2 regions of the Thioclava nitratireducens genome follow, and region 2 is predicted to be linked to the other one. Evidence: riboswitches for the same ligand, from Rfam matches in the RefSeq annotation. Region 2 holds a riboswitch; the other holds the start of a gene.
What was found. A riboswitch is a leader RNA that binds a small molecule or an ion and turns the genes downstream of it on or off. The one in region 2 is predicted to bind cobalamin.

Region 1: it holds a riboswitch for cobalamin, as region 2 does, so the genes downstream of both, BMG03_RS12300 (TonB-dependent receptor plug domain-containing protein) here and BMG03_RS09440 (hypothetical protein) in region 2, are expected to answer to the same signal.

What each region holds. Positions count from the first base shown of each region.
Region 1 is NZ_CP019437.1:2,577,403-2,588,818, reverse strand. It holds gene BMG03_RS12320 (RrF2 family transcriptional regulator) at 488-967, opposite strand; gene speB (agmatinase) at 1,359-2,330, shown strand; gene BMG03_RS12310 (DUF1499 domain-containing protein) at 2,327-2,752, shown strand; gene BMG03_RS12305 (DUF475 domain-containing protein) at 2,916-3,953, shown strand; cobalamin riboswitch at 3,983-4,176, shown strand; gene BMG03_RS12300 (TonB-dependent receptor plug domain-containing protein) at 4,315-6,129, shown strand; gene BMG03_RS12295 (ABC transporter substrate-binding protein) at 6,233-6,982, shown strand; gene BMG03_RS12290 (FecCD family ABC transporter permease) at 6,979-7,962, shown strand; gene BMG03_RS12285 (ABC transporter ATP-binding protein) at 7,962-8,708, shown strand; gene BMG03_RS12280 (cobalamin-binding protein) at 8,708-9,499, shown strand; gene BMG03_RS12275 (FMN-binding glutamate synthase family protein) at 9,581-11,191, shown strand.
Region 2 is NZ_CP019437.1:1,969,682-1,981,097, reverse strand. It holds gene acsA (acetate--CoA ligase) at 1-428, opposite strand, end outside; gene BMG03_RS09470 (cation-translocating P-type ATPase) at 549-3,185, opposite strand; gene BMG03_RS09465 (ABC transporter substrate-binding protein) at 3,407-4,666, shown strand; gene BMG03_RS09460 (carbohydrate ABC transporter permease) at 4,696-5,577, shown strand; gene BMG03_RS09455 (carbohydrate ABC transporter permease) at 5,574-6,467, shown strand; gene BMG03_RS09450 (ABC transporter ATP-binding protein) at 6,470-7,588, shown strand; gene ppsA (phosphoenolpyruvate synthase) at 7,613-10,000, opposite strand; cobalamin riboswitch at 10,150-10,352, shown strand; gene BMG03_RS09440 (hypothetical protein) at 10,477-10,782, shown strand; gene BMG03_RS09435 (homocysteine S-methyltransferase family protein) at 10,912-11,416, shown strand, end outside.

The DNA.
Region 1 (11,416 bases), 610 kb from region 2:
GCAAGAGCAGCGCGAAGGAGAGATCGAATGGCGGGCGGCGCAAAAACCGGCGGTGGATGAAGATGCCGGTTGCGGGGCCTGCCTGCGCCGCTATCATCGCGGCGCGAGAGAGGGCGTCAGATGGACGCCCAATCGTCGAATACGGTGCCGTTCTGTTGGGTCGTATTGCCCGTTTGGCCTTGTTGCTGGCCAGGACGGTTCGTGCCGCCTTGCTGTTGCTGGCCTGATTGATTGCCCGATTGCTGTTGCATGACCTAAGCCTTGTGATGAGTCGCGTTCTAGCGGGGTCTTCCCGTTGCTGCGACAAGTAGCCACAGGCTCTCGCCGAGAAAAGGGTCGGTCAAGCGAAACTGATTTTTGGTCGCATTGGCGTGAGCGACCGTCATGAAACTGTGACGTCGCCGACACGAAAGCGCGGATTTTGGCGCGAGTGCGTCAAGAATTCGGACCTATCGGGGCCGCCTGCGCGGAGCCTTGTTTCAAAGGGCTATCGCGCAGCTCGCGCCGCCGTGCAGATCGGGATGGGTTGCAGGCCGGGCAGGCTGAGCATCGCCTCCAGCGCGGTGTTGTTCTCGACCAGATCGGCGATGGTCTTGCGGTCGAGCGTTCCGTAGAACGCCTCGAGCGCCTCGCTCAGCGCATCGCGGAACAGGCAGGCGTCGCGCAGCGGGCAGGTGTTGGTCTCGGTGTCGAAACATTCCGCGAAAGGCAGGCGGGCCTCGAAGGCGCGCAGCACGTTGCCGACGCCGATTTGTTCGGGTGGGCGCGCAAGTTTCATGCCACCGGCGCGGCCGCGCAGGGTGGTGATGAAATCCTCATGCGCAAGGGTGTTGATCACCTGCGCCAGATGGTTCTCGGACGCATTGCAGGCTTCCGCGATCTCGTGTTTGCGCACGGTGCGGTCCGGATTGACCGCACAGAACATCAGCACACGCATCGCGAGATTGGTTCGAGTGGTCAAACGCATCGTAACTCCTCCAGCTCACGCGGCGGTGATATAGATAAGTTTGCCTCGCAAGTTTGACCTATGTCACATTCATTGGAAATTTTCGCGCCGAGGCGAGATTTGCCGCGCCGTTGTCACGCGGGCCAATATCGGTTGGGTGAAGCGGGGCTGCCGGGCCGGCGCGGCGGGCGCGTCCATTCGGTGAAGTCGCGACACACGGTGGCGTGAGCGAATGAGAGCTTCGGTCTTCTGCGCCCGGTTCGCGCGGTTGCGGGCGCTGCCCGGCCCGGATCGTCCCGGGCGGGCCCTTGTCGGAGTGCGCGAGCTCGGACGCATCCCTCGTCGCCTTGCGGGGCAACTTGACCTCCTGCGAGGGCTGGCGCAGATTTCGCGGGCGAAAGGGAGGGCGACCATGGCTCTGGAAGATGCGAAAACCCAAGTGGATCAGGCCTTTACGCGCGCAGATGCGCGCGGTCTGAGCTTCGAGAATACCTTCGGTGGCGCGACCAGCTTCCTGCGGCGGCGCTACACGAAAGACCTCGCAGGCGCGCAGATCGCCGTGACCGGCATCCCCTTCGATCAGGCGGTGACCAACCGCCCCGGCACGCGGTTCGGGCCGCGCGCGATCCGCGAAGCCTCGACGCTGCAGGCTTTCGATGCGCCCTATGGCTGGGGCTATGACCCGCTCTCCGAGCTGGCGATCGTCGATTACGGTGACATGCCCTTCGACTATGCCAATGTGCCCGAGGTGCCGGGCCGGATCGAGGCGCATCTCGGCGCGATCTTCGGGGCGGGTGTGGTGCCGATCACGCTCGGCGGCGATCACTTCATCACGCTGCCGATCCTGCGCGCGGCAGTCGCCGCGCATGGCGAGATCGCGCTGATCCAGATCGACGCCCATTCCGACACATGGGCCGATGACGACATGGACCGGATCGACCATGGCACTTTCCTCTACAAGGCGATCAAGTCGGGCGTCTTGCGGGCGGAGAATGTGGTCTCGGTCGGCATCCGCACCGACAATCCCGATACGCTGGGCGTGAACATCGTGGATGCGCCGAGCGTGCATCGCGAAGGGATCGGTCCCACGCTCGAACGCATCCGCGCGGTGGTGGGTGATAGACCCTGCTACCTCACCTTCGATATCGACGGTCTGGACCCGGCCTTCGCGCCCGGCACCGGTACGCCTGTCTGGGGCGGTCTGGCGAGCTGGCAGGCGGCAGAGCTGTTGCGCGGGCTGAAGGGCATCAACCTGATCGGCGGCGACGTGGTCGAGGTCTCTCCGCCCTACGATCCGACCGGGGTGACGGCGATCGCCGGGGCCCATGTCGCGACCGAGCTGATCGCCCTTGCGGGCTGGGCGATGCGGGAGAGGGCGGCATGAAACGGGCCGTGACGATCCTCGCGCTCGGGCTCGCCGTCGTGGTGGCGGCCGACGGATGGGTGCGCCTCGCCCCGATTGATCCGGCGCGCTTCGATGTCGACGGGCTGGCGAAAGCGCCCGGTGACCACCCGGAGACAGGCGGGTTTCAGGCCGTGCGCGACGTCTCCGATCCGCCGGCGCAGATGGCCGCGCTCGACAAGATCATCCGGGGCACCGCGCGCACCAAGCGCGTCGCGGGCAGCGCCGACGAGGGCTACGCGGCCTATGTGACGCGCTCGGCCCTCTGGGGCTTTCCCGATGTCACCACGCTCTGGATCGAAGGCGATACGCTGCAGATCCGCGGGCACCTCGTCTACGGGAAATCCGATCTCGGGGTGAACGAGGCGCGGATCAAGGGCTGGCTCGACGAGGTCGGGCTCTAGCGGGCGCGACCCGCCGTGCGCAGGGTATCTTGCGCCGCGTTTTCCCGCCGACCCGCCCCACGCCGTAGGGTCACACAGACCAACTCTGACAGTGCGCTCCCTTGCGAAGACAGGGGGCGAAGCCTAAGTGAGGCCTCATGCAGCCGGAGCCAGCATGACCATCATGTATCGTTATTTTTCCTGGGCCATCGCCGTCACGGTGGCAGGGCTGGTCGGGTCCTTCGCGCTGGGGTTCGCCCAGACCGGCGGGCTTGGCGGCGCGGTCTCTTTCCTGATGATCACTGCCGTGCTGGCCGTGCTGGAAATCTCGCTGAGCTTCGACAACGCCATCGTCAACGCCAACAAGCTGCACCAGATGACGCCGAAATGGCAGCGTCGTTTCCTGACATGGGGCATCCTGATCGCGGTGTTCGGGATGCGTATCCTCTTCCCGCTTCTGATCGTCGTGATCGCCGCGGGCATCGGACCTTGGGATGCGGTTCTTCTGGCTGCGAAACACCCGGCCGAATATGCCGAGATCATCGAGGACGCGCATCTGTCGATCGCGGGCTTCGGTGGCGCCTTCCTGATGATGGTCGCGCTCACCTATTTCATCGACGAGGGCAAGGAGGTCGACTGGATCCGCGCGCTGGAGCGCCGGTTGCGCGCGCTCGCGTCGATCCGGGGCCTGGAGATCGGCTTCGTGCTGGTCGTCGTTCTGCTTTTCACCTGGATTCTGCCGGAGGGGCGCGAGGACGAGTTCCTCTTCGCCTCCATCTGCGGCCTTGCGACCTTTCTCGGCGTCGAGGTGCTCAGCCACGTGCTCGACCGGACGAATATCGCCGCCGAGACGGCCAAGGCGGGCCTCGGCGCGTTTCTCTATCTCGAAGTGCTCGATGCGTCCTTCAGTTTCGACGGGGTGATCGGGGCCTTCGCGCTGACCCAGAACCTGTTCCTGATCGCGATCGGTCTGGGGATCGGTGCGATGTACGTGCGCTCGATGACCCTGATGCTGGTGGAGCGTAACACGCTCAGCGAATTCCGCTATCTCGAGAACGGCGCCTTCTGGTCGATCCTGATCCTCTCCGTCGTCATGTTCGCGCAGACGCTGGTGGAAGTGCCCGAGGTGATCACCGGCCTGATCGGGGCCGGGCTGATCGGTCTCGCGCTGCTATCCTCGATCCGGTTCAACCGGCGCTGCCGACGCGCTGTGGAAAGCTGAAATATTCTTGACTCAGTGCGGCGCGCGCGGCACAGCAGGGGCACTTCGGTTCCGCGAAAGCGGATGAAAAGGGAACCCGGTGCGATGCGTGCATTCATTCCGGGGCTGCCCCCGCAACTGTGAGCGGCGAGTGACGGCTGACTGAGCCACTGGGGAGACCCGGGAAGGCCAGCCGGAACCAGGACCCGCGAGCCAGGAGACCTGCCGAGGCGCTCATCCTTTCTGCCTGTGCGGGGCGCGCAGCGGAGGCGGTCTTCCGTCAGTGGTGACATTTTTCACCGTCGGCGGAAATTCCAAATTTCCAAAGACTTGCAATACGAAGTTCACGCGACCGCAGAGTCGCGGCACGAGGGAATTGGATATGATCCGCACCCGTTTGACCGTGGGCCTGATGCTCACCACAGCGCTGGCAGGCCCCGCGCTCGCGCAAGATGCGCAACCTTACCAACTCGATGAGATCGTGATCTATCACGGCGCGCTCGAGCCGCAATCGTCGGACAAGACCGCGCAGGCGGTCACCGTGCTGTCGCGCAAGGAGCTGGAGCGTTCGGGCCAGACCCGTCTCGCCAACCTGATCGCGCAGTCGCCGGGCGTCGGCATCCTGTCGCGCGGGCCGATGGGCGCGCAGACCGGCTTCACCATTCGCGGCGTGTCGCAGAATTACGTGAAGGTCATGGTGGACGGGATCGACGTCTCCGATCCGTCGGCGACGCAGGTGCTGCCCGACCTGGGCCGGTTCAACACGTTCAACTACGACCGGGTCGAGATCATGCGCGGCTCGCAATCGGCGGTCTATGGCGGGCAGGCGGTCGCCGGTGTGATCAACCTCGACACGCCGCGCCCGACCGAGGATGGCGTGAGCCAAAGCGTCAAGCTCGAGCTCGGCTCCTACCACACCGCGAATGCGGCCTATAATTTCGGCTGGAAGAAGGGCGATGACGAGCTCGCGATTCAGCTGTCGAAAATTTACACTGCAGGCTTCTCGGCCGCCGACAAGAAGAACGGCAATACCGAGAAGGACGGCTACCGCGCCGACCGTGTCAGCCTGCGCGCGCAGAAGCGCATCTCCGACAATCTGCTGATCGGCTTCAACGGGTTCGCGCAGAACGATCGGGGCGAGTTCGACAATGCCTTCACCTCGCCGCCCTCCGACGACGGGGAATACACGATCCACAAGGAGCGGGGCGGACGTCTCTTCGCGAAATTCGCGACCGGCCCGCTCGATCACGAGCTCGGTCTGACCTATTACACGACCTCGCGCTGGTATCCGGTCTATGACTATGGCTACGAGGGCAAGCGCCGCAAACTCGACTGGAAAGCCTCGACGGATCTCGGGCCGGGGCGGCTGACCTTCGGGGCGGATCGCACGCTGGAAACCTATACAGGCACCTATGTCTCGGGCCACGTCCTCACGGCGGATACGGGTATCTTCGGTGAATATGCTTTCTCGCCGATGGACGGGGTGAACGTGACCGCCTCCGCGCGCCACGACGATCACTCGGATTTCGGCGGCAACACCACGGGTCGTCTGGGCGTGACGTGGCAGGCCGACGCCGCGACGCTCTACCGGGCGTCGATCGGCAATGGCTTCCGCGCGCCGTCGGGTTATGAACTCTATGACGGCTACGTGGGCAATCCCGACCTCAAGCCCGAGAAATCGCTGAGCTACGATCTCGGCGTCGAGCGTGACTTCGGTGCGCATAAGCTGACCGCGACGCTGTTCCATATCGAGGTGGACGACCTGATCGACTACGACGGCACCTACTACCAGACCTCGGGCACCGCGAAGCGGCAGGGGCTGGAGCTGGGGCTGAAAGGGCCGATCACCAGCAAGATCAACTACAGCCTCGGCTACACCTATCTCGACTGGAAGAACCCCGACGGGCTGTCGTCGGGATCGACGTGGAACTCGGCCTTCGGGCGTCATACGTTGACCGCGGGCATCGACGCGCAGGTGACCGACAAGATCACGCTCGCCGCCGATATGCGTGTGGTCACCGATCGTCAGAGTCAGCCCGATTACGGCCTGCTGAACGCGCAGATGACCTACGATCTGGGCAACGAGAAGGAGGCCTATCTGCGCATCGAGAACCTGACCGACACCGATTACCAGCTCTGGCCGGGCTACGGCACCTCGGGTCGCGCCGCCTATGTGGGGCTGCGTGCGCGGTTCTGATCTGAAAAGGGCGGTTTGCGCCGCCCTTTTCGCCGCCTTGGCGGCGACCTCCTCCGCATGGGCGGAAGAGCCTGCGGGAGATGTGCCGCAGCGGGTCGTCTCCATGAACCTCTGCACCGATCAGCTGGCGCTGGCGCTGGCCGATCCGTCGCAGATCGTCTCAGTCAGCCATTTCGCGACCGACCCGTCGATGTCGGTGCACTGGAAACAGGCTGAAGACCTTCCCGTAAACTTCGGGCGCGCCGAAGAAATCTCGATTCTCCATCCCGACCTCGTGCTGGCCGATACGTGGTCGAACCCCGATACGATCCGCATGTTGCGCACGCTCGGAATCCGGGTCGAGCAACTGCCGCCGGGCACCTCGCTGCCCGAGATCCGCGGCCGGATCGAGACGATGGGGAAGCTTCTTGGCCATCCCGGTCGCGCGGCGAAGATGCTCGCGGATTTCGATGCGCGGCTGGCGGCGATCCAGACACCCGCGCCGGGGCTGAAAGCTGCGATCATCGGGCCCTCGGGCTATGGCTACGGGCCGCGGACCCTTGAAGGGCAAATCCTTGAAATGGCAGGGTTTCAGAACGTCGTCAGCGGGCCGGGGCTCGACTGGGGCGGACGGTTGCCTCTGGAGGATCTGGTGATGGATCGCCCCGATCTGGTGGTCGTGGGGGGCTCGCAAGGCGGCACCGGCACGAGCCGCGCGCAGGAGGTGCTGGCGCACCCGGTGCTGCGCGATCTTCCGGTCGTGCGGGGCCTGCGCGATGCGAGCTGGACCTGCGGCGCACCGGCGATGCTGAATGCGGTAGGGCAACTGGCGACGCTTGGGCGCAAGATCGAGAAAGAGAAGTTAACGCAATGAGTTATCGCGCGATCCTCATTCTCCTCTCAGCCTTCTGCGCGGTGCTTTTCGCAGCGTCGCTGCTGATCGGACCGTCGGGGATTTCGCCGCTCGACGGGATATCCGCGCTCATTTCCGGCGATGGCGCGGCGGGCTTGGTGATGCGCGAATTGCGCCTGCCGCGCGCGATCCTCGGTATCGGCGTTGGCGCCGCGCTGGGGCTGTCTGGCGCCGCGATGCAGGGCTTCCTGCGCAACCCGCTTGCCGAGCCTGGGCTGATCGGCACCTCTGCAGGGGCGGCGCTTGGCGCGGTCATCGCGATCCAGACCGGGCTCTACGCGCTCTTCGCCCTGGCCCTGCCGCTCGCCGCGCTGGCGGGCGCGGGCGTGGCCGTCGCGCTGATCTTGGTCCTTGCCGGGCGCGAGGGCCGGGCGCTGGTGCTGATCCTTGCAGGCATCGCCGTCTCCGCGCTGGCGGCGGCGGCGACCGCGCTGGTGCTGAACCTCGCTCCGTCGCCCTATGCCGCGGCCGAGATCGTGTTCTGGATGATGGGCTCGCTTGCCGATCGGTCGATGACCCATGTCGCCCTGGCACTGCCGTTCCTGATCGTGGGCGCTTTGATCCTGCTGCGCGCAGGGGCCGGGCTGGATGCGCTGAGCCTTGGGGAGGATGCTGCAGCTTCGCTTGGTATCTCTTTGAAAAAACTGAGGCTTCAGGTCGTCTTCGGGACCGCGCTCATGGTCGGTGCGGCCACGGCGGTCGCAGGTGCGATCGGCTTCGTCGGCCTCGTCGTGCCGCATCTGCTGCGCAAATCCGTGGGCGCGCGGCCCTCACGGCTGCTTCCGGCTTCGGCGCTTGGCGGGGCGGCGATGCTGACGCTGGCCGATATCGCGACGCGGGTGATCGCGCCTGAGCGCGACCTGAAACTGGGGGTGCTGACCGCGCTGGTCGGCGCGCCGTTCTTCCTGTCGATGATCCGCAAGATGGGGCACGAGGGCTGATGCTGGAGCTGGAAAACCTGACCGTTCTGCGGGGCGAATGCCCGGTCGTCGATCACGTCTCGGTGCAGGTCACGCCGGGCGAGCTGATCGGGCTGATCGGGCCCAACGGCGCGGGCAAGACCTCGCTGCTGCGCGGTGCGATGGGGCTCTTGTCGCATCGCGGGGACAGCTCGCTGTCGGCGCTCGATCCGATGGCGCGGGCGCGGGCGGCGGCGTGGCTTCCGCAGGCGCGCGAAATCGCCTGGGGGCTGTCGGTCGCCGATCTGGTCGCGCTAGGGCGGTTGCCGCATGGCCGCGATCAGGCGACGCGCGGGGCGGCGGCGGTGGAAGAAGCGCTGCGCCGGATGGGGCTCGACACTTACCGAGACCGCGCCGCCACGCAGCTCTCGGGCGGCGAGCAGGCGCGGGTGCTGATCGCCCGGGCGCTCGCGCAGGAAAGCCCGCTGATCCTCGCAGACGAGCCCATTGCCGGGCTCGATCCGGCGGCGCAGATCGCGACGATGCAGGTCTTCAGCGCCCACGCGCAGGCGGGCGGCGCCGTCGTCACCTCACTGCATGATCTGGGGCTGGCCGCGCGCCATTGCACCCGGCTTTGGGTGATGGATCGCGGGCGGCTTGTGGCGGATGGACCGCCCGGCGAGGTCCTGACCGAGACGCTTCTGGCGCAGGTCTTTCACATCCGCGCGCACTTCAAGATCACGCCGGAAGGCCCCGTTTTCCAACCACTTTCTACATTGGGTATCTGATGGCATTTCCTCCTGAACGCATCGTCTGCCTGACCGAGGAAACGGTCGAGACGCTCTACCTTCTGGGCGAGGACGCGCGCATCGTCGGCGTCTCGGGCTACGCGGTGCGGCCCAAACGGGTACGGCAGGAAAAGCCGCGCGTCTCGGCTTTCATCTCCGCCGATCTACCGAAGATCCTTGCGCTGGAGCCGGACCTCGTCCTGACGTTCTCGGACCTTCAGGCCGACATCGTCGCGGGGCTGGTGCGCGAGGGCGTGGCCGTGCATGCGTTCAACCAGCGCTCGGTCGCGGGGATCCTCGACATGATCTGCACGGTGGGCGCGCTGGTGGGCTGCACCGAGCGGGCGGAACTGTTGGCCGCAGGCTACGAGACGCGTCTGGCGGAGGTCGCCGCAAAGCCGCGCCCGAGCCGTCCGCGCGTCTGGTTCGAGGAATGGAACGAGCCGCTGATCTCTGCCGTCGGCTGGGTGTCGGAGCTGATCGAGATCGCGGGTGGGCGCGATGTCTTCGCCGAGCTGGCGAAAGAGGGCAAAGCCAAGGATCGCATCGTCGCTCCCGAACAAGTGATCGCAGCCGCGCCCGAGGTCATCGTGGGCTCCTGGTGCGGCAAGAAATTCCGCCCCGAGAAAGTTTCCGCAAGGCCAGGCTGGCAGGACGTTCCGGCTGTTGCGCGAAACCGGCTGCACGAGGTCAAATCGACCCTCATTCTGCAGCCGGGCCCCGCCGCGCTGACCGACGGGCTCGATGCGCTCGAGGCGGCTATCTGGTCCGATCCGGGGTTGCGGGCGTAATTGTTCTTCGACATAGAACCCGCGCACGCTAGAGTGGGCGGGCAAAGCGAACACAAGACAAAAAACCCCGCGGGAGGGGGCATGTTCACGCGTTTCATACGGTTTTCTCCGCTCGTCCTGTCAGCCCTGCTGACGCTCTTCGCGCTTTCCGGCTTGATCCTGACAGATTGGTTTCTGGTCGCCGCGATCCTTTTCGGTTTCCTGACGCTGGTCGGCATCTACGACCTGATCCAGGGCCGCCACGCCATCACCCGGAACTATCCGATCCTCGGCCATCTGCGCTTCTTCTTCGAGGAGATCCGCCCCGAGATCCGGCAATACCTGATCGAAGGCGACGACGAGGAGGTGCCGTTCTCGCGTGCCACCCGCACGATCGTCTACCAGCGGGCCAAGGATATCGAGGACGCCAAGCCCTTCGGTACGCGGATGCGTGTCTCGGAATCGGGCTATCAGTGGATCACCCATTCGGTGAAGCCGCGCCACATCGAGGATAGCGATTTCCGCGTCGAGATCGGCGGCGAGACCTGCAAACAGCCCTACAAGGCGTCGATCTACAATATTTCGGCGATGTCCTTCGGAGCGCTCTCGGCGAACGCGATCATGGCGCTCAACAGAGGCGCGAAGATGGGCGGCTTCGCGCATGACACCGGTGAGGGCGGTATCTCGCGCTATCACCGCGAGGGCGGCGATCTGATCTTCGAGGTGGGCTCGGGCTATTTCGGCTGCCGCAATCACGATGGCAGCTTCAACCCCGAGAAATTCGCCAAGCGCGCGCAGGACCCGCAGGTCAAGATGATCGAGCTGAAGCTGAGCCAGGGTGCGAAGCCGGGCCACGGCGGCATGCTCCCGGCCGCGAAGATCACCCCCGAGATCGCCGAGGCGCGCGACATCCCGATGGATCGCGACTGCATCTCGCCCGCCTCGCATTCGGCCTTCTCGACGCCGATCGAGATGATGGAATTCATTGGCGAACTGCGCGAACTGTCGGGCGGCAAGCCAGTGGGTTTCAAGCTCTGCGTCGGGCATCGCCGCGAGTTCATGTGCATCGTCAAGGCGATGCTCGAGACCGGTATCACGCCCGATTTCATCGTCGTCGACGGCAAGGAAGGCGGCACCGGTGCCGCGCCTTTGGAATTCGCGAACCACATGGGCTTCCCGCTCGTGGAAGGGCTCAGCTTCGTGCACAACACGCTGCGCGGTGCGGGGCTGCGCGATCAGGTGAAGATCGGGGCCTCGGGCAAGGTCGTCACCGCGTTCCACATCGCCAAGGTGCTCGCGATCGGGGCGGATTGGGCGAATTCGGCGCGCGGTTTCATGTTCTCGATCGGCTGCATTCAGGCGCAGTCGTGCCACACCAACCGCTGCCCGACCGGCGTCACCACGCAGGATCCGATCCGTCAGCGCGCGCTGGTGGTGCCGGACAAGGCGACACGCGTGGCCAATTTCCACCGCAACACGATGATGGCGCTGGCCGAAATGACGGGGGCTGCCGGCCTCACCCATCCGGGCCAGTTCCTGCCGCATCACCTGCTGGTGCGCGACCGCGAGCGGGATTTCAAAGTGGGCGACGAGATTTATCACTACATGCCCGAAGGGTTCCTTCTGCGCGAGGATGACGACCGCTTCGGCTATCTCAAGCGCTGGAAGCGTGCCCGCGCCGAGGCGTTCGAGCCCTTCGACAGCGGCGTGTGAGATCAGATTTCCCGGTATCTTGGGAGAGGCGGCGACGGAGGTTGCCGCCTTTCTTTTTGGCGACGAGGTATGCGCCGGAGGCTTCGGACGCGTCTGAAACCGTGCCTTCGCCCGGGCGGTCAGCCCGGGCCGCGCCCAACCTGCCTTCGGGAGGGCGCATCTGCACCGGAGCCGCGCGAACGCAGGTTAGGGAGAGGTGGAGCGATAAACGGAAATCCACCTAGG
Region 2 (11,416 bases):
AGCCGGGTGCGCAGGGGCTCGGGTCCGAAGGCGGAAAAGAGCGGCGAGAAGATCATCCCTGCCTTCAGCGTGCCCAGCGCCGCGACGTAGAGATCGGGCACCCGGCCGGCGAGACCGAAGAGCCGGTCGCCCGGTTCCAGCCCGTGCGCAGTCAAAACATTGGCGAAGCGCGCGGTCCGGGCAGCAAGATCACGATAGCTCAGGCTTTGCCGCTCGCCGTCCTTGCCGAGCCAGAGGATCGCCTCGTCATCCCCATGACCCGCAGCGACATGCCGATCCACCGCCTCATGCGCGATGTTTAATCCGCCATCGGGAAACCCGTCGAGCATCGCCCGCGCGGTGTCCCATGTGAACGCCTTGCGGTCCTCCTCGGAGAGCGTGGCGGCGGCGCGTTCGGCGGCCGACTTCTGGATGATCGCCCAAGTCATCACGCCTCCTCCCAAGGTGATGCCAGTCGACAGACCGCTCCCTGTCACGAACGGCCATGATCTTCCCTAGGCGAAGACAGGAGGCAGTTTCATTGATGTGGCTCAACGCGTGAGCGGAAATTATCTGCGGGTTGCGCGCGATACGACCAGATGCCCCAGCAGCGGCGGAAGCAGGCTCATCGCCCCGGCGAGCGTCAGCCCCGCGATTCCGGGCGACGGAAGCTGCAGCACATCGGAGAGCCCGGGTAGCCACAGCGCCCCCGCGATCAGCACGAGACACAGCACGAGCGCGCCCCAGACATAAGGGTTGCGCGTCACATCATTGCGCAGGGCGTGAGTGTCCCCCTCCCGCATGTTGAACACGTTCCAAAGCTGGCCCAGCGCGAGGGTGACGAAGGCCACCGTGACGGCGGCCCCGGGGGCAAGCTGTAAACCGTAGAGCGCCCCTCCGAAGGCCAGCATCGTCGCGAGGGTTACAATGACCCCAAGAATGACGATGCGTTCCCATTCACGCCTCGCGAGGATCGGCTCCGCACGGTCGCGGGGCGGACGGCTCATTTCGTGTCCGTCGCCATGCCCCATCCCAAGCGCAAGCGCCGGGAAGACATCGGTGACGAGATTGAGAAACAGGATCTGCAGGGGCAGGAGCGGCGCGGGGAGCCCCACCCCCACGGCGATCCCCACCACGAGGATCTCCGAGAGATTGCACGACATCAGGTAGACGATGAACTTGCGGAGATTGCCGAATATCACCCTGCCCTGTCGCACCGCCTCGACGATGGTCGCGAAATCATCGTCCTTGAGCACCATATGCGCCGCCTCGCGGGCGACTTGGGTGCCGCGTTGCCCCATCGCAATGCCGATATCGGCCTTCTTCAGCGCCGGTGCGTCATTCACCCCGTCGCCCGTCATCGCGACGGTCTCCCCCTCGCGCTGGTAGAAACTGACAAGCTCCAGTTTCGTCGCCGGGGCCACGCGGGCGAAGACGCTGGCCTTGCGCAGGCGGTCGAGCGTGTCATCGCTGGCGCTCTCAAGATCGAGACCTGTCAGCTCTCTCCCCTCGATCGCCATTACACCGTCCTCACTGATCCCGGCATCTCTGGCGATGCGTGCGGCGGTCTCGGCGTGATCCCCTGTCAGCATGATCACCCGTATCCCTGCGCTCTGGCAGGCCGCGATCGCGGGCGGGACATCCTTGCGCAGGGGATCGGCGAGACAGGCGATACCGACCAGCGTCAGCCCTTCATAGGGGGCCTCCTCCGTCCCCCCCGCCTGCTTCATAGCGAGTCCGATCCCGCGCAACCCCTCGCCCGCCGCTTCAGCGTTGCGGGCGATCCAGCTTGCCTTGTCCTCATCGCTCAGCGGACGCGCACCCTCCGGCCCCAGAACCTCGGAGCACGCAGCGATCACCGCTTCGGGCGCGCCCTTTGTCGCGTAGAGCATACCCCCCTGCGGAAGTTCATGGACCGTCGCCATCATCAGGCTGTCGGTCTCGAACGCATGCTGGAGCAGGCGTGAATCTGCTCCGTCTTCGGACACCCCTAGCTTTCGCGCTGCACTCAGTAGCGCCAGCTCGGTCGGATCCCCGATCCGGCCATCCTCGCCGTCCCCCAGCTCGGCATTGTTGCACAGCATGCCGATCTGCAGCGCCGCGCGCAGACGGTCGTCCGCGATTCCGCTATCCGGGCCGTCCAGATTCACGCTCCCCCCGTCGAGCAAGACCTGAACCACGCTCATCCGGTTCTCGGTCAGCGTCCCCGTCTTGTCCGTCAGGATCAGCGTGGTCGCCCCGAGCGTCTCGACCGAGGACAACCGGCTGATCAGGGCGTTGCGCTGCACCATCCGCCACATCCCACGCGCGAGCGACAGCGTGGCAACGACGGGAATACCTTCGGGGATCGCGGCCACGGCAAGCGCGACCCCGGTCTGAATCATACCGGTGAGCGGGTGGCCCTGCGCCAGTCCCGTGACGATGATCGCGACGGCGAGGACGATCGTCAGCCAGACAAGTCGCTGCCCGAGCCGCGTCAGTTGGTGTTCGAGCGGTGTGGGCTCCGTGCTGGCCTCCATCGCGAGCTGGCTGATCTTGCCGATCTCGGTCTCCATGCCGGTGCGCACCACTACGCCGATCGCCGCACCCCGCGTCACGGCCGCGCCCTTGAACGCCATATTGGAACGATCCCCCAACACGACGTCGGAGGGCAACGCTTCGGTGATCTTGCGCACCGGAAGAGACTCGCCCGTCAGCACGGATTCATCGCAATAAAGCCCCGACGCTTCGACCAGCCGCAGATCGGCGGTCACAACGTCGCCCGCCTCGAGCATCACGAGATCGCCCGGCACCAGATCGTGGGCGTCGACTTCGCGCAGCATCCCGTCCCGGCGCACCCGGGTACGGACCTCGGCGACGCTGAACAGCGCCTCCATGGAACGGGTCGCGCGCAGCTCGGTGAAGAACCCGATCGCGCCGTTCAGGAGCAGCACGACGAGTATCGCCAACGCCTCGACGATATCGTTGATGACCAGCGAGAACACCGTCGCCAGAACGAGAAGCGCGACGATCACCCCCTGGAACTGATGCAGCAAGATGCTGAGCGCACTGCGCGGTTTCTGACGGCGCAGGGCGTTCGGGCCGTGGCGCGCGAGGCGCGCGGCGGCCTCCTCGGCGGACAGCCCGTCCGGAAACGGCACGGACAGACGCGCCAGCACCGCCTCGGCGGTTTCGACAAATGCTGGTGCGGCGTCGGTATCCTGCATTCCCGGGGGCCTTCGGTGATCCCACGTCGATGGTAAGCCTTTCCGCGGCCTACGCAATCGTCTCGCCTTGCGTAGGAATGCCGCAGAACGCTCCCCCGGCCGCACCCAGATCACGGATCGTTGATCCCGGTCAATGACGGTTCACCGATGTCGCCCCAGCCTAGATCGCAGGTCTGGCTGCGAAATTTCACCGCAAGCGCGACCGGGAGGAGGAGGAAAACATGCATATTTGTAAAGCCATGATGGCGGCGGTGAGTGTCGCTGGCGCGCTCTCGGCCAGCGCCGCGCGGGCGGATGGCACGGTCGAGGTTCTGCACTGGTGGACCTCCGGGGGCGAGGCCAAGGCCGTCGGAGAACTGAAGAAAGCCTTCGAGGCCGAGGGCGGGGAATGGATCGACTCGCCGATCGCGGGCGGTGGCGGCGATGCCGCGATGACCGCGCTGAGGGCGCGCGTCGTGGCCGGAAACCCGCCGACCGCCGTGCAGCTCAAAGGGCCCGGCATTCAGGAATGGGCCCAGCAAGGCGCGCTCAACGACGTCCAGTCCGTGGCGGATGAGGGCAATTGGGACGATGTGTTGCCGCCGGCGCTGGCCGAAATCATGAAATACGAAGGCAAATACGTCGCAGCGCCGGTCAACATCCACCGCGTCGACTGGATCTGGGCCAACCCCGAGGTGCTGAAGAAAGCGGGCGTCGAAGGCATGCCCACGACATGGGACGAGTTCAACGCAGCCGCCGACAAGCTGCAGGCGGCGGGTATCGTGCCGCTCGCCCATGGCGGTCAGCCTTGGCAGGACGCGACGCTGTTCGAAGACGTGGTGTTGGGAATCGGTGGGGCCGATTTCTACCGCAAGGCGCTGGTGGAGCTCGATCCGGAGGCCCTGACCTCGGACATGATGGTCAAATCCTTCGATCAGCTGCGCAAGCTGCGTGGCTATGTCGATCCGAACTTCTCGGGCCGCGACTGGAACCTCGCGACCGCGATGGTGATGCGCGGCGAGGCCGGTTTCCAGATCATGGGCGACTGGGCCAAGGGCGAATTCCTCGCGGCGGGCAAGGTTCCGGAAAAGGATTTCCTGTGCTGGCCCACGCCGGGCAAGGGCTTCGTGCTGAATTCGGACAGTTTCACCTTCTTCAAGGTGGAGGGAGAAGACCGCATCGAGGGCCAGAAAGTGCTGGCGCGGTTGATCATGTCGCCCGAGTTCCAGAAGGTCTTCAACCTCGCGAAAGGGTCGATCCCGGCGCGCACGGATGTGCCGCTCGATGATTTCGACGCCTGTGCCAAACGCTCGCACGAAGACCTGCTGGCCGCGATCGAGAACGACACGCTGGTGCCGTCGATGACGCATGAGATGGCGGTGCCCCGCTCGGTGCGCGGCGAGTTCCTCGATCTTGTGACGGCGTTCTTCAACTCCGACATGAGTTCCGAGGACGCGGTCAAGCAACTCGCTGCCGCGGTCAAGCGCGCGCAGGAAAACTAGGGCCTGCAATGTCCGGGAGGACGGGCCCCATGGCAAGGTTCGGGCGGGCGCTGGAAAGGCGCCTGCCCGCGATTGTCGTCTCTCCGCTTTTCGCGGCGAGCCTGTTCTTCGTCTACGGCTTCATCGGCTGGACGGCCTATATCTCGCTGACCCGCTCGGGGGTGATGCCCGACTACCAATTCGACGGGGTGAGCCAATATGTCCGTCTCTGGCAGACGCCGCGCTGGTACGTGGCGATCCGCAACCTGTTTATCTTTTCGGGCCTGTTCATCTCGATCTCGATGGCGATCGGCATCCTTCTGGCGATCCTGCTCGACCAGAAGGTGCGCATCGAGGGGGTGATCCGCACGATCTACCTATACCCGATGGCGCTGAGTTTCATCGTCACCGGAACGGTCTGGAAATGGATGCTGAACCCCGGCCTCGGCCTGGAGCGGTTGATGCATCAGGCCGGGTTCGAGAGCTTCAGATTCGACTGGCTGGTGAACTCGCATTACGCGATCTACACGGTGGTGATCGCGGCCGTCTGGCAAAGCTCGGGCTATGCGATGGCGCTGTTTCTGGCCGGGCTCCGCTCGGTCGATGACGAGGTGCTGAAAGCGGCGGCGATCGACGGCGCGGGCCCGTGGCGCACTTATACCGGGATCGTGCTGCCGATGCTGCGACCGGTGTTCCTCTCCACCGTCATCATCCTCGCCCATCTCGCGATCAAGAGCTTCGATCTGGTGATCGCGCTGACTGGCGGGGGGCCGGGCTATGCCACCGACATGCCCGCCACCTTCATGTATTCCTTCGCCTTTCAGCGCAGCGAGCTGGGCGTAGCGGCGGCGAGTGCCACGATGATGCTTATGACGGTCATCGCGATCATCGTGCCCTATCTCTACTCGGAACTGAGGAAGACAGCCGGATGAGCGCACGCAGCACAGGCGGGATCGTCCGGCGCAAGGGGCTGCATCACGGCCTGATGCGCGCGCTGCTCTTCGTGGTGCTCGGGCTGTTCTGCATCTACTACCTGATCCCGCTTCTGGTGATGATATCGACCTCGCTGAAATCGCTGGCCGAGATCAGGGAGGGCTCACTCATCAGCCCGCCGCAGGCGCTCGACTTCAGCGCCTGGGAGAAGGCGTGGAACAGCGCCTGCGTGGGCGTGCGTTGCAACGGGCTTGCGCCCTATGTCTGGAACTCGGTGATGATGACCGTCCCGGCGGTGGCGATCTCGACGATACTGGGCGCGCTCAACGGCTATGCGCTGACCAAGTGGCGCTTTCGCGGCGCCGATACGATCTTCGCGCTGATGCTGTTCGGCGCCTTCATTCCGTTTCAGGTGATCCTTCTGCCGATGGCGCGGGTGCTGGGCCAACTCGGGCTTGCGGGCACGGTCCCGGGGCTGATCCTCGTGCACACGGTCTATGGCCTCGCCTTCACGACCCTGTTCTTCCGCAACTTCTTCATCGGGGTTTCGGACGGCATCATTCAGGCGGCGAAGGTCGACGGGGCGGGTTTCTTCGGAATTTTCTTCCGGCTCGTGCTGCCGATGTCGCTGCCCGCGATCGTGGTCACCGTGATCTGGCAGTTCACCCAGATCTGGAACGACTTCCTGTTCGGCGTCGCATTCACGATCGGCGACAGCAACCCGGTGACGGTGGCGCTCAACAACGTGGTGAACACCTCGACCGGGGTGAAGGAATACAACGTCGACATGGCCGCGGCGATTATCGCGGCCCTGCCGACGCTGGCGGTCTATGTCTTGGCCGGGGCGTGGTTCGTGCGCGGTCTCTCGGCCGGAGCGGTGAAAGGGTAGCGATGGCAGCGGGAATTTCCCTTCAGGGCGTGCGCAAACGCTTCGGGACCAACGAGGTGATCAAGGGCATCGACCTCGAGATCGAGGCGGGCGAGTTCATTGTCCTCGTCGGGCCCTCGGGCTGCGGCAAGTCGACCCTGCTCAACCTGATCGCCGGGCTCGAGACGCTGAGCGACGGCCATATCGACATCGCGGGGCGACGGGTCGACGACACCCCGCCGCGCGACCGCGACATCGCGATGGTGTTCCAGTCCTATGCGCTCTACCCGACCAAGACGGTGCGTGAGAACATCACCTTCGGGATGCAGACCCGCCACGTCCCGCGCGCCGATCAGACCAAAGCCGTCGAGGAGTTCAGCACGCTTCTGCAGATCCATCCCTATCTCGACCGCAAGCCCGGCCAGCTTTCGGGCGGCCAGCGCCAGCGCGTCGCAATGGGCCGCGCGCTCGTGCGCAAGCCCGAAGTGTTTCTGTTCGACGAGCCCCTGTCGAACCTCGACGCCAAACTGCGGATCGAGATGCGCACCGAGATCAAGAAGCTGCACCAGCGGCTCGGCAAGACCGTCGTCTATGTCACCCACGACCAGATCGAGGCGATGACGCTGGCGACACGGATCGCGGTGATGGATAACGGCCATATCCGTCAGGTGGCCGAGCCCGGCGCGATCTACGACGATCCGGTGGACCTGTTCGTCGCGGGCTTCATGGGCTCGCCGCCGATGAACATGCTGCCCGGTGTCCTGCGCCGCGGGGGGCCGGAAGGCGTATCTGTCGAAGTGGCGGAGGGCGCGGCAGAAGCGCTTCGGTTCCCCTTGTCCCAAAATCTCGCGGAGCGGATCACCGCCCCCGACGGGCAAAAGGTCGTCCTCGGGCTTCGGCCGGAGGTGATCTTCATGGCTGGGACCGAACTGCCCGGCCCCGACCGTTTCGTCTTCGAACGTCCGGTGGATCTGGTCGAGCCGACCGGACCGGACACGATGATCGTCTTCGCCCTGGGCGAGACCGAGGTGATCGCCCGGGTCCGGCCCGAGGACGCCCTGCCCCCGGGCGCGCCCTTCAGCTTTGAGGTCGATATGGGCAAGGCCAAGGTCTTCGACGCCGAGACCGGGCTGCGCCTCTAACGCGTGCAGCCCGCGGGCGTCCGGTCACCCTTTGCCTTCGGCCTCCGCGACATGGCCTTTCACCTTCAGGAAGCTGTCCGGTGTCACCGAGATCGAGTCGATCCCGAACTCCACCAGTGTGCGGGCGAATTCAGGGTAGTTCGAGGGCGCCTGACCGCAGAGACCGACCTTCGCGCCCACGCCATGCGCTTTCTCTATGACCGTCCGGATCATCCACTGAACCGCGGCATGGCGTTCGTCGAAGAGCGTCGCGAGCCTGTCGCTGTCGCGATCGATGCCGAGGGTCAGCTGCGTCAGATCGTTGGACCCGATGGAGAACCCGTCAAACCGCTCGGCGAAGGCTTCGGCGAGGATGACGTTCGAGGGCACTTCGCACATCACGTAGATCTGCAGCCCGTTCGATCCGCGCACCAGCCCTTCCTCGGCCATCACCGCCAGCACGCGGTCGGCTTCCTCGGGCGTCCGGCAGAACGGAACCATCACCAGCACATTGTCGAACCCGGCCTCTTCGCGCAGCCGACGGATCGCCCGACATTCCAGCCGGAACCCGTCGACATAGGCCGGATCGTAATAGCGCGAGGCCCCGCGCCAGCCGATCATCGGGTTGGATTCCACTGGCTCGAACTGCCGCCCGCCAAGCAGGTCGGCATATTCGTTCGTCTTGAAATCGCTCAGCCGCAGGATCATCGGGTTCGGATAGGCTACGGCGGCGATCCGAGACAGGCCGAGCGCCAGTTGATCGACGAAATATTCGGACTTGTCCTCGTATCCCCTTGTGAGGGTTTCGATTTCCTCCCGCACTTCCGCCTCCTGAATGTCGGAGAAATGCAGCAGCGCCATCGGGTGGACCCGGATCGTGTTCGAGATCACGAATTCCATCCGCGCCAGACCGACACCATCGATCGGCAGCCGCCACCAGCGCGCGGCAATGGCCGGATTGGCGAGGTTTAGCATGACCTTGGTCTTGGTTTCCGGCACCGCGTCGAGGTTCAGATCTTCGACCGTGAACTCGGCAAAGCCGTCATAGACCAGACCCTCGTCCCCTTCGGCGCAGCAGACGGTCACCTCCTGCTCGTCATGCAGCACATGGGTCGCATCTCCACACCCGACGACGGCGGGAACACCCAACTCGCGGCTGACGATGGCGGCATGGCTGGTTCTGCCGCCGTGATCGGTGATGATCGCCGAGGCCCGTTTCATCACCGGCACCCAGTCGGGGTCCGTCGTCGAGGTGACAAGGATCGAGCCGTCCACGAAATCGTCGATATCCTTGACGTCTTCGATCAGGCAGACCCGCCCGGTCGCGATCTGCTCGCCCACCGACAGACCGTTGACGACGACCGGACCGTGCGCGCCGATCGTGTAACGCCGCAAAGACCCGGCGGAGACTCGCGACTGAACCGTCTCGGGGCGCGCCTGCACGATGTAAAGCTTGCCCGTGACGCCGTCCTTGGCCCATTCCATGTCCATCGGCTGCCCGTAATGCGCTTCGATGGTCGCCGCTTGCTGCGCGAGGTCGAGCACTTCGTCATCCGACAGGACGAACCGACCGCGTTCGGCTTTCGAGGTGGGCACGTTGCGCACCGGGTTCGGAGCGTCCGGCCCGGCATAGATCATCTTGATCTCTTTCGCGCCGAGCTTCCTCTCGATGATCGGTTTGATCCCCGTCTTACCGAGGAACGGCTTGTAGACCTGAAACTCGTCCGGCGTGACCGCGCCTTGCACGACGTTTTCGCCCAAGCCCCAGGCCGCGCTGATCAGCACGACCTTGTCGAAGCCGGTTTCGGTGTCGATCGAGAACATCACCCCCGACCCGCCGATATCGGAGCGTACCATCTGCTGGACGCCCACGGAGAGCGCGACATCGAGGTGATTGAACCCTCTGAGCTTGCGATAGGTGATCGCGCGGTCGGTGAAGAGCGAGGCATAGCACTTGCGGCAGGCGGTCAGAAGCTCCTCCTCGCCCGAGACGTTGAGATAGGTCTCCTGCTGACCGGCGAAGCTGGCATCGGGAAGGTCTTCGGCCGTCGCGCTCGAGCGCACGGCGACGGAGACCTCGGGCACCCCTGCCCGCTTGGACAGATCGCGATACGCCTCCCGGATCGCGGCTACGGTCGAGGCAGGCCAGTCCCCGGCCACGATGGTGTCGCGAATGCTTTGCCCCGCGACATGCAGGCTGATCTTGTCGGCATCGTAATCCGCAAGATAGCCCGCGATGGCCTCGGTCAGTTTGTTCTCTTCAAGAAACATCCGATAGGCGTCGGCGGTGGTGGCGAAGCCCGGCGGGACCTGAATACCCTTGGCGCCCAACTCCTGCACCATCTCGCCGAGCGAAGAGTTCTTGCCGCCCACAAGCGCGACATCTTCGCGGCGTAAGCTATCGAAAGGAATGACTTCTTTCTTCGTCGTCATGGGCTCGCCTCTCCTGTTTGCACTTGCGGGCACTCTATCCGAGGCGCGCATCGGGGCCTTGATCTCTGTCAACGCGGAGCCTTTCGGACGGGGCTCTGCCTGCGCACCCTCCAGCCGCCCAATCCGTTCTGGACAGCGCCGGATTTTCCTGCGATCAAATCCGGGATGGTGTCCGGCCCCAAAGGGTCGGCTGAAAAGGGAACACGGTGCGGGCGAGGCCCAACTCCGTGACTGCCCCCGCAACTGTAAGCGGCGAGCGCCACCGAAAACGCCACTGACCTGCAAAGGTTGGGAAGGTCCGGTGAAGCCACGACCCGCGAGTCAGGAGACCTGCCATCTCGGATGCGCCGCCGCGCATCTCGGTCACCTTAAACCCGGGCGGGGTGCCCTGGGACGGAGAGTCGAGAGATGGACCAGATCGGACCTCGCATATCGCCGTGCCGCGACCAATCCCGCCCTTTTGCGCGGAGGGCGCGATGCTTTTGGAACGAACGCTTTCACTCTTACAACTCGATATAGGGCCGATCTCGCCGCTGCGGGCGCGTGAGCTGGGCACGCTGGGCTACATGGAATGGCTTGGCACGCTGCCGGGCGACATGCCCTATGCGAAGGCGGCGATCGTCGCCCATATGCAGGCCTATCCGCACTCCCTGATCTCACCAGCGGTGGAGGTGTTCTGCGAGCTGTTGCTGGAGTCGCTGACCCCGCAGCCTTTCGCCTTGCCGATCGAGATGCCCCCGCCGGTGCGGCGCGGCGGGGCACGCGCCCGGCGCGGCCTCTGACCCGCTTTTCGTCTTGCGGTCGCTCTCTGCGGCCCGACCGAGGACCATTGCAGTAGGGAGCGTCATTCGTTCCCTGCGAGGCTCGGCTCTGTCCAACGATGGTCATGGATGAACTGAGAGGATCTCTCCATGAATGACAACAAACTGACCCGCCTGCTCGACGCGCGCCCGGTAATCTGCGCCGAGGGCTTTCTGTTCGAACTGGAACGGCGCGGCTATCTGACCGCCGGGGAATTCGTGCCCGAGGTGGCGCTCGAATACCCGCAGGCGCTGCGCAATCTGCATGTCGATTTCCAGCGCGCCGGCAGCGATATCGTCGAGGCCTTCACCTATAACGGCCACCGCGAGAAGATGCGCGTGATCGGCAAGGAAGACCTGCTGGAGCCGCTCAACCGCGCGGCGCTGAAGATCGCCCGCGAGGTCGCCGATGCCAAGACCGGAAATCTGATGGCGGGCAATATCTCGAACACGAATATCTGGGACCCGGCAGATCCGGCGCGGCAGGCCGAGGTGCGCGCGATGTTCGACGAGATGGTCGGCTGGGCGGTCGAGGAAGGCGCGGATATCCTCATCGGCGAGACCTTCTACTACGCGGGCGAGGCGCTATGCGCGCTCGAGGCCGCGAAGGCGTCGG